DNA from 2 places in the Bacillus sp. EB106-06-01-XG163 genome. Region 1 is predicted to be linked to the other one. Evidence: predicted binding sites of a transcription regulator. Region 1 holds the regulator's gene; the other holds the start of a gene.

The links. The regulator NrdR, encoded in region 1, represses ribonucleotide reductase genes. The targets are predictions, from matches to a motif close to AACACNATATATNGTGTT.
Region 2: nrdI (class Ib ribonucleoside-diphosphate reductase assembly flavoprotein NrdI) is a predicted target of NrdR. The motif match lies at 2,385-2,402, and genes of this name have one in related genera.

What each region holds. Positions count from the first base shown of each region.
Region 1 is NZ_JBYTDS010000003.1:124,868-129,020, reverse strand. It holds gene dnaI (primosomal protein DnaI) at 1-57, opposite strand, end outside; gene dnaB (replicative helicase loading/DNA remodeling protein DnaB) at 82-1,491, opposite strand; gene nrdR (transcriptional regulator NrdR) at 1,603-2,061, opposite strand; gene speD (adenosylmethionine decarboxylase) at 2,310-2,690, opposite strand; gene AC3WTF_RS04620 (glyceraldehyde-3-phosphate dehydrogenase) at 2,929-3,951, opposite strand.
Region 2 is NZ_JBYTDS010000001.1:147,255-151,407, forward strand. It holds gene nrdE (class 1b ribonucleoside-diphosphate reductase subunit alpha) at 1-1,997, opposite strand, end outside; gene nrdI (class Ib ribonucleoside-diphosphate reductase assembly flavoprotein NrdI) at 1,957-2,349, opposite strand; gene AC3WTF_RS00605 (hypothetical protein) at 2,609-2,824, opposite strand; gene AC3WTF_RS00610 (YmzC family protein) at 2,907-3,182, opposite strand; gene hfq (RNA chaperone Hfq) at 3,279-3,500, opposite strand; gene miaA (tRNA (adenosine(37)-N6)-dimethylallyltransferase MiaA) at 3,540-4,153, opposite strand, start outside.

The DNA.
Region 1 (4,153 bases):
TTTTTGAAAGTCAGGTCTTTTCGTCACGCCTTCTAAGGATCGGCTGATCGGTTCCATTCAATATCACCCCGCTTCTCTGTCTCAATAGGCAGAGTATTTTTTCAGTTTTTTCATTTCTTCCATCATTTTTTTCTTCTGTTCTTCAAGATCCTGCGCGGAAAGAGCCGGCTGTTCTTGTTTCTTCCCGGTTTCTTCTTCTTTCATCCAATCAGGGCGCTTTTCTTCCCGGACGGTTTTTTTGCCGCGCGCCGCGCCGTTTGTTTTGCCGTCCGCCCAATCAAGATATTGCCTGTGCTCTTCTATTGCGAGCTTCATTGCTTCCCGTACCGTTTTGACTTTCTTTCTGGCCCAGTGGGCGGCGATTTTTTGGATATAGTTTTTGGACAGCTTCATATCTGTTTTCAGCATGACATAATAAATCAGCACATTGGTGACGCCGGGCTCAAGCTTTTGTTCGAACATAATATCGGCGATAATCTGCAAGTCGGCTTTTGACGGCTCGGTCCCGTCCGCAATGTCCTGAAGAAGCTTTCTCGGTGATATGGTCTCAAGCTGTGCGATGAGTTCGCCGTTCAATGAATCGTCCTTTTCCGTCCGGTTTTCTCTCAAGGTGACAGGCTGTGTTTTATCAATCAGTTCCGGAAGCTTACCGCTTCTTTCAATTTGGTACCAGTCGCTGGCCGCTTTCCTCAGCGCTTCGGCCGTTATCGTATCCTGTTCATTAATTGCGGTCATGACGACGTGCTGCATGGAGATAGGATCTATTCCGTATAAATATGAAAGCTTTTTAATGCTCTCCCGCACGTCCTGCGTGATTGATTTACGCGGTATCATCGTTTCTGACAGTCCCGCCATGAAAAGCTCAAAATCAAATACTTCCTCCGTCACCGTATAGGAAGGCGCTTGTCCGACAGACGCCGTCTCATAGTCCTCGGGGAGCTTCATCGCCTCTTCCATATCAGGCGTCATTTTCCATTCACTCGGCTGAAAAGAGGCAAAAGCGTGATTAAACGGACGGGTAATTTCCCTTGCGCCCGCGCCGACGGAAGGGTGCGTGTAAAATTGTCTCAGCTGCTGGTATTTCGTTTTACCGACTCTGTTATAAAGAAAGACATTCAGCATGCCGTCTTCAAAAAAATCATTCGGTCTGAGCGGGGGCAGCAGCTCATAAATAAACATCCGCTCTTTCTGCTCGGACTCCCGGATATACACTTTCAGCAGCCCGATTCCTTCAAGCTTTCCCTGTTCATGATGAATCTTTTTTAAATTTGACTGCATCATGCCCATCAGCTGCCTGTGCGTGGATTCCGCTCCCCACAAGCGGTTCTGCTCAAGCTCCCCCCATAAGGTCATATAAAGGGAGAATGCAAAAGAACCGATCAGCGGCTGGTACAGATGTGTCAAAACCTGTCTGTCGACATCCTGAAGAAGCGAACGGCTTTTGACCGTATAAGGATCTACAGGCAATACGTCATTCCAATAGTCAGCCATGATTCTCAAACCTTCCGATATGTTTCTACTCTCATTTTACACCGTTTCTGCGATCTATCAAATGCCAATTTTGCTCATGAGAAAAGAGCCAGACACAATCTCTTAGCTCTCTCAGCGTTCTTTCTTTATTAAATCTTTCAATTCATCGATAAACACGTTTATATCCTTAAACTGCCGGTAGACGGAGGCAAAGCGGACATAAGACACCTCATCGATTTTCGCCAGACGGTCCATTACCATTTCTCCGACAAGTTCGCTTTTGACTTCAGATACACCTTGGTTTCTCAGCTCTTTTTCAATGTCAAAGCACATGTCTTCCAATGTTTTTAAAGGAACGGGCCTTTTTTCACAAGCTTTAATTAACCCGCGCAGCATTTTTTCACGGCTGAATTCTTCCCGGACGCCTTCTTTTTTCACGACGATCAGAGGCATCTCTTCAAACTTCTCAAATGTAGTGAAGCGGTAATGGCAGGCTTCGCATTCCCGCCTTCTGCGGATTGATTTCCCTTCGTCCGCAGGCCGTGAATCAAGTACGCGGGAACCGTTGTGCTGGCATGAAGGACATTTCAAATTGGATCAGCTCCCATCTGTTTCGTTGCTGTAATGCGGTTCGCAAGCTTCCGGTAAATGCCCGCCAACGTTTCTAGGATGAGCCTATTTGTTGGGAGAGCCGATAGACCGGCCTTATCTTTTCTATTTTACAAAAAAAATGCTTAAAGAAAAAGCAATGCTGTTTTTTTACATTAGAAAAGGAGCATCAGCTTCAAAGCGCGTAATGGCTTTTTCAGCTTAGCTCCCTTGTGTTTGCGTTTTGAAAATTACAGTACTTTCGCTTGTGCCTGTTTAATCTGTACAGGCCCCATTCCTCGCGGTATTTCAATGTTTTCTCTTGTATCTGCATGTAATGCGTCCGCAATGTAATCCGCAGCCACATTAGGATCCAGGTCTCCACAAGTATAAACATCAATGCTTGCATATCCGTGTTCAGGAAAACTGTGAATCGTTAAATGTGACTCAGAGATAATAACGACTCCGCTTACGCCTTGCGGTGCAAATTTGTGAAATGCGACCTCGCGCACTTCAGCTCCTGATTTCAAAGCAGCATTTACAAACGTTTTTTCAATAAAATCCATGTCATTGAGCTTATCAAAATCGCATCCCCACAGCTCGGAGATGACGTGACGCCCCATTGTTTCCATAATCATGGACCCCCCTTAACAAGAATTAAAAAAGTGAATTTCCGAGAACTGACCCGGCCATTTACCACGGGGGAAAGTTAGTCCGGAGAGGTCCTAACCCTTTAAGTAATTCCGAAGCAGTCACGAGCAAGAAGTTCACGAAAGATAGTATACTGTGTTTAAGTTTATTTTGCAAGGTGTGTTTTTTGCGAATATGCCGTTAAGGGTTTTTTTCTAACAAATGTCCATGATCTTTAGTCTACACAGCTGACGGGTGTTTCATTCGCGCGGCGACGTGACGGATAAGATCAACGACCCGGCAGGAATATCCCCATTCATTGTCATACCAGGCGAGCACCTTTACTTTTCGGTCTTCCATCACCATCGTTGTCAGACCGTCGATGATCGCAGAGTGTGAATTCGTATTATAATCCGAAGAAACGAGCGGCTCATCCGAATAATCAAGAATTCCGTACATCGACGTTTTTGCGGCTCTTTGGAAAGCGGCGTTCACTTGCTCGGCCGACACATCTGTTTTCAGATCGCAGACAAGGTCCACTAATGACACATTCGGAACGGGAACACGCAAAGCGAGACCGTGAAGTTTTCCTTTCAAATGAGGCAGCACGAGCGACAGCGCTTTGGCGGCGCCAGTAGAAGTCGGAATGATGGATTCTCCGCACGCTCTCGCCCTCCGCAGATCTTTATGCGGATTGTCGATATTTTTTTGATCATTCGTGTAAGCGTGAACAGTCGTCATCAGGCCGCTTTCAATCCCGAATTCCTGATCAAGCACTTTGACGACCGGCGCAAGACAGTTTGTCGTGCAGGATGCATTTGAAATAATGACATGTTCATCGGGATTGAACTGCTCTTCATTTACTCCCATGACAATGGTAACGTCTTCATTTTTGCCCGGAGCCGTTAAAATGACTTTTTTCGCCCCTGCTTCAATATGGCTCATCGCTTTTTCTTTTGAGTTAAATTTCCCCGTTGCCTCTACGACGATGTCTATTCCGCATTCTTTCCACGGAAGCTCTCTCGGGTCCCGGCGATTGAACAGCATAATATGTTTTCCGTTGACGATCAGGCTGTCGTCGGAGGTCTCAACTTCTTGATCGTATTTGCCGTGAATTGTGTCATACTTTATCAAATGAGCAAGCGTTTCCGGGGGATAGCTTGCATTAATGGCTGTTATTTGAATTTGATCATCTTCCATTGCTTTTCTGAACACCATTCTTCCGATTCTTCCAAACCCGTTGATTGCTACTTTTACCTTCATGCTCAGGTCACCCCTTTTTAATATGCCACTCTAATTTACCTTTATTTATATATAGTATAACACATTAAAAGAAATCCGCCAGTACAACTTGATAAAAATCCACCCTTATACCGATCAATATGTTGTTCAATCGGTTTTTTTGCATATAAAATGATCTTTCTTCCATAAAAAAAGCAGGATCAGCGTCTCAGGCTGCCTGCTT
Region 2 (4,153 bases), on a different contig from region 1:
TCACGAGTTGTCATCGTATCTTTCAAAAACAGGGTAAAGCTGATTCCCTGATCGATATGCTGCTGGATTGTCGCGATCATATCCACCACTTTGAACATGTCCATATCATAAGCTTCTTTGTAGAAGAACCAGTTATTAGACGCTAATCCCGGCATCGGGTAATACGTTTTTGAATTTCCGTATGTTCTTTCTTCGATCCGTTCCATGATCGGCATAACGGACGCCGTGCTGGATTGGACGTAGGAAATGGAGCCTGTCGGCGCGATGCACAGTCTGTAGCTGTGATACATGCCGTGTTCAGCGACAAACGCCTTCAGCTCTTTCCAGTCTTCGATTGTCGGAATGTGCATGCCTTCAAAGAGCGCAGCGATTTTTTCGTATGCCGGTGAGAACTCTTTTTCGATGTATTTATTGAAATATTCTCCCGTTGCATAAGTGGAGCCTTCATAATGCTCAAACGTTTCGCCTTTTTCTTTCGCAAGCTCAGCTGAACGCTGGATGGAATAAAAGTTCACCATCATAAAGAACGTATTCGCGAAATCTCTTGCTTCCGGGCTTTCATAAGCGATGCCGTTTTGGGCAAGGTAGCCGTGGAGGTTCATGGCGCCTAAACCGATCGACTTCATCGCTTTGTTCGCGCGTCTGACTGCCGGCGCGTTGCGGATATCCGTCGTCTCAGATACATGAGTCAGGGAATCCGTCGCGAGTTTCACCGTGCGCTCAATCGATTTATGTTTCATGACATTCAAAATATTTAATGAACCAAGGTTGCAGGAAATGTCCAAGCCGATTTCGTCTTCTTCATCATAATCTGTGTAAGCCGAAACTTGTGACGCTTGAAGCACCTCAGAGCAAAGGTTCGAGAATTTCACTTTTGATACGTGGTTATTCGCGTGCTCTTTGTTTACGTTGTCCTGGAACATAATGTACGGATAACCTGACTCAGAACGGAGAACGGCAAGCTTTTCAAGCAATTTGCGCGCATTCACTTTTTCTTTTTTGACACGCGGGTTGTCGACAAGCTCCTCATACATCGCCGTCATGTCCATTTCGTCCATATGCTGGCCGTATTCTTTATAAATCGTATGCGGATAGAATACATAAGCCGCTTTATCCTCACGCGCAAGCTCAACGAACTTATCCGGAATGACGACACCGATAGAAAGCGTTTTGACGCGCACATCTTCATCCGCAGAAATCTTTTTCGTATCAAGAAAATCATTGATATCGCGGTGGAAAATATTTAAATACGCCGCGCCTGAGCCTTGTCTTTGGCCCATTTGGTCAGCGTAACGGAACGCATTATCAAGAAGCTTCATGACGCCTACAACACCTTTTGTGGCGTTTTCAACATCTTTAATCGCTTCACCTTTCGCGCGAAGCTTGGACAGATTAAGAGAAACCCCGCCGCCCAATTTAGACAGCTGCATGGAAATATCGATCGCCCGTGAAATATCGTTTAAGGAATCATTGACTTCGAGCAAGAAGCAGCTCACCAGTTCTCCGCGGCGTTTTCTGCCGGCATTCAAAAATGTCGGTGTACTCGGCTGATATTCCTGGTTGATCATCAGGTTTACATATTCTTTTGCTTTCTCAGTGTCGCCGTTTGCGAAGAACAGCGCGACGATTGAGATTCGGTCCTCATAGCGCTCGAGGATTCTTTTCTTGTCATTCGTTTTCAAAGCATAGTCATTATAAAATTTAAACGCACTCATGAAGGAAGGAAAACGAAACTTCTTTGCGTAAGCTGTCTTAAACACTTCTTTAATGTCTTCAAAAGAGTAAAGGCTTAAGAATTCCTCTTCGTAGTATTGGTTTTCAATCAAATAATCCAGCTTCTCTTTTAAATCGTGAAAGTAAACTGTGTTTTGATTGATATAGTCAACAAAATAGCTATGTACAGCCTCTTTATCTTTATCAAACTGAAATTTTCCATCTTGTTGGATCATGATTTCGTTATTTAACTGGATCCATTTTGGCACTTGATTTTGTGACAACTCTTTCTACCTCCTGAGTAAACAATTCAACGTCTTTAGATGTGCCGCTGAGTTCAAATTTGTGCAAGATCGGCACCTGATATTGTCTTGAAATGGTATCGGCGCTTTTTGCAAAGTTATCGCCCCATACTTTGTTGCCGCTCGCAGCGACTCCTAATAAGAGATGGGCGTATTTTTCGAGAAATGATTGTGTTGACGCCGGTACCTGGCCGAAGTTTGTCGTGTAGGTGACCAAAACAAACGGAGTGTCCACGTGGTCCGTTTCGTCCACCTTGCGGATCAGCTGAAAGTCTGTTTTATTCACAAAACGCTGAACATTCCCTGTCTTTGAATCAAATATGATTTGAACCATCCATATCACGACCTATCAAAAATAATGAATCTCTTAACACTATATATAGTATACTAACCTCTCAGAAAAACACAACATATTGAGATCAATTTATAAAAAATTCATATTTTTGAAAGAGCCGACTTTGGCTCTGGCCCGATTAACGCCCAAAAAAGAGAGCAGAACGAGAATCATCTCTCATCCTACTCAAGGTGTCATGTGTAAGCCGATGTCTATCATAACATGAAAAAAAACTGCTTAGTAGTCTAGACTTTTATTCTTATTTTTTGTAAGAATCACATTTTTTTTCGCTTTCAACGGTTTCTTCAATCTCCACATCAGCACCGATTTCTTTCAGTACGGCTTTCAGAGCGCTTTTGATGGAAGCCTCTCTGATCAGTTCTTTACCGTCAACGATGATGCTGGTTCCATATTCATAGCAGGAATCATCTTCACAAGTTTCTTCCCAATGGTTGATTATCACCTTGTGTTTCAATCGTCTCACCCTCTGCATGATCAATGTCAGTACTTAGTGTAGCTTGTGCGGCCTGCTTTGTAAATTCGAACGCTTGTGAAATTTATTCAAGCTCATCCAGCGCCGTTTCTTTTTTCAGTTCGATTTTATTCGTTTTTTCATCATAGCGGTATATTTTTAAGTAACCGTCCTCAACGATGCCGAAACGATTATGTTCCAGCTGCACCATGCCTTCTGTCTGCGGTTCGGCATCCGATGAGCCGCCGTCATCATCCGTCACCACCGTCTCATGATTGCTGCAAGCTCCAAACAGCAAAAAAACAGCGATCCAAACGAGCGTAATCCTGATTCTTCTCAGTTCATTTTCACTTTCGAACACGATTTTCCGAACCCCCTTTTATGTTTCCGATATACAGCCTGCAATATACAGATGCGCATAGAAAAAGACCATTGTTCATGGTCTTTTTCAAAAAGTCTATTCAAGCTCAAGCTGGACGTTTTTTTGCGGGGCGAACGTGGAGATGGCATGTTTATAAATAAGTTGCTGCTTCCCCTCCGTTTCGAGCAAAACGGTAAAGTTGTCAAAGCCTTTTACCTGGCCGCGAAGCTGGAAGCCGTTGAGTAAAAACACCGTGACGAACGTATTGTCTTTTCGGATTTGATTCAAAAACTGATCTTGAATATTAATCGGTTTCATGTTTCGTCCTCCTTGGTTCTCAATACAATACTGTTTCGATTAAATTTCCAGTTTTCCTGCTATGCACTCGAAAATTTCCTTTTTTTTCTGCTCAATATCAACAGGCGGCGTCATATCTGTCCATGAAACGGGCATTTTATTGCGAAACCAGGTCAGCTGGCGTTTCGCATATCGCCTTGAATTTTGTTTTAATTGCTCCACAGCCTGAGGGAGCGGCACTTTTCCATCAAGATATTCATACAGCTCTTTATAGCCGATCGCCTGAATCGATTGGCTGTCCCGGATATTCATATCATACAGCCGCTTTACTTCGTCAAGAAGGCCGGTTTCCAGCATCAGGTCAACGCGCTCGTTAATCCGGCCGTACAGCACTTCTCTGTCCATTGTAAGACCGATAAGAACCGCATTGTAAAGCAGATCCCGTTTTTGGTTTTTGAGATGCTCTGACATTGTTTTTCCCGATACATGCAGAATTTCGAGCGCGCGGATGACTCTTCGCGTGTTGTTTTGATGAATGGCTGCCGCCGCTTCCGGGTCGGCTGCCGCAAGCTTGGCATGAAGCGCTTCCGCCCCTTCTTCAGCCGCCAGTTTCTCCATGCGCTCCCGGAATACAGGGTCGCCGGAGTTTTCCGTGAACGTATAGTCATACAGCA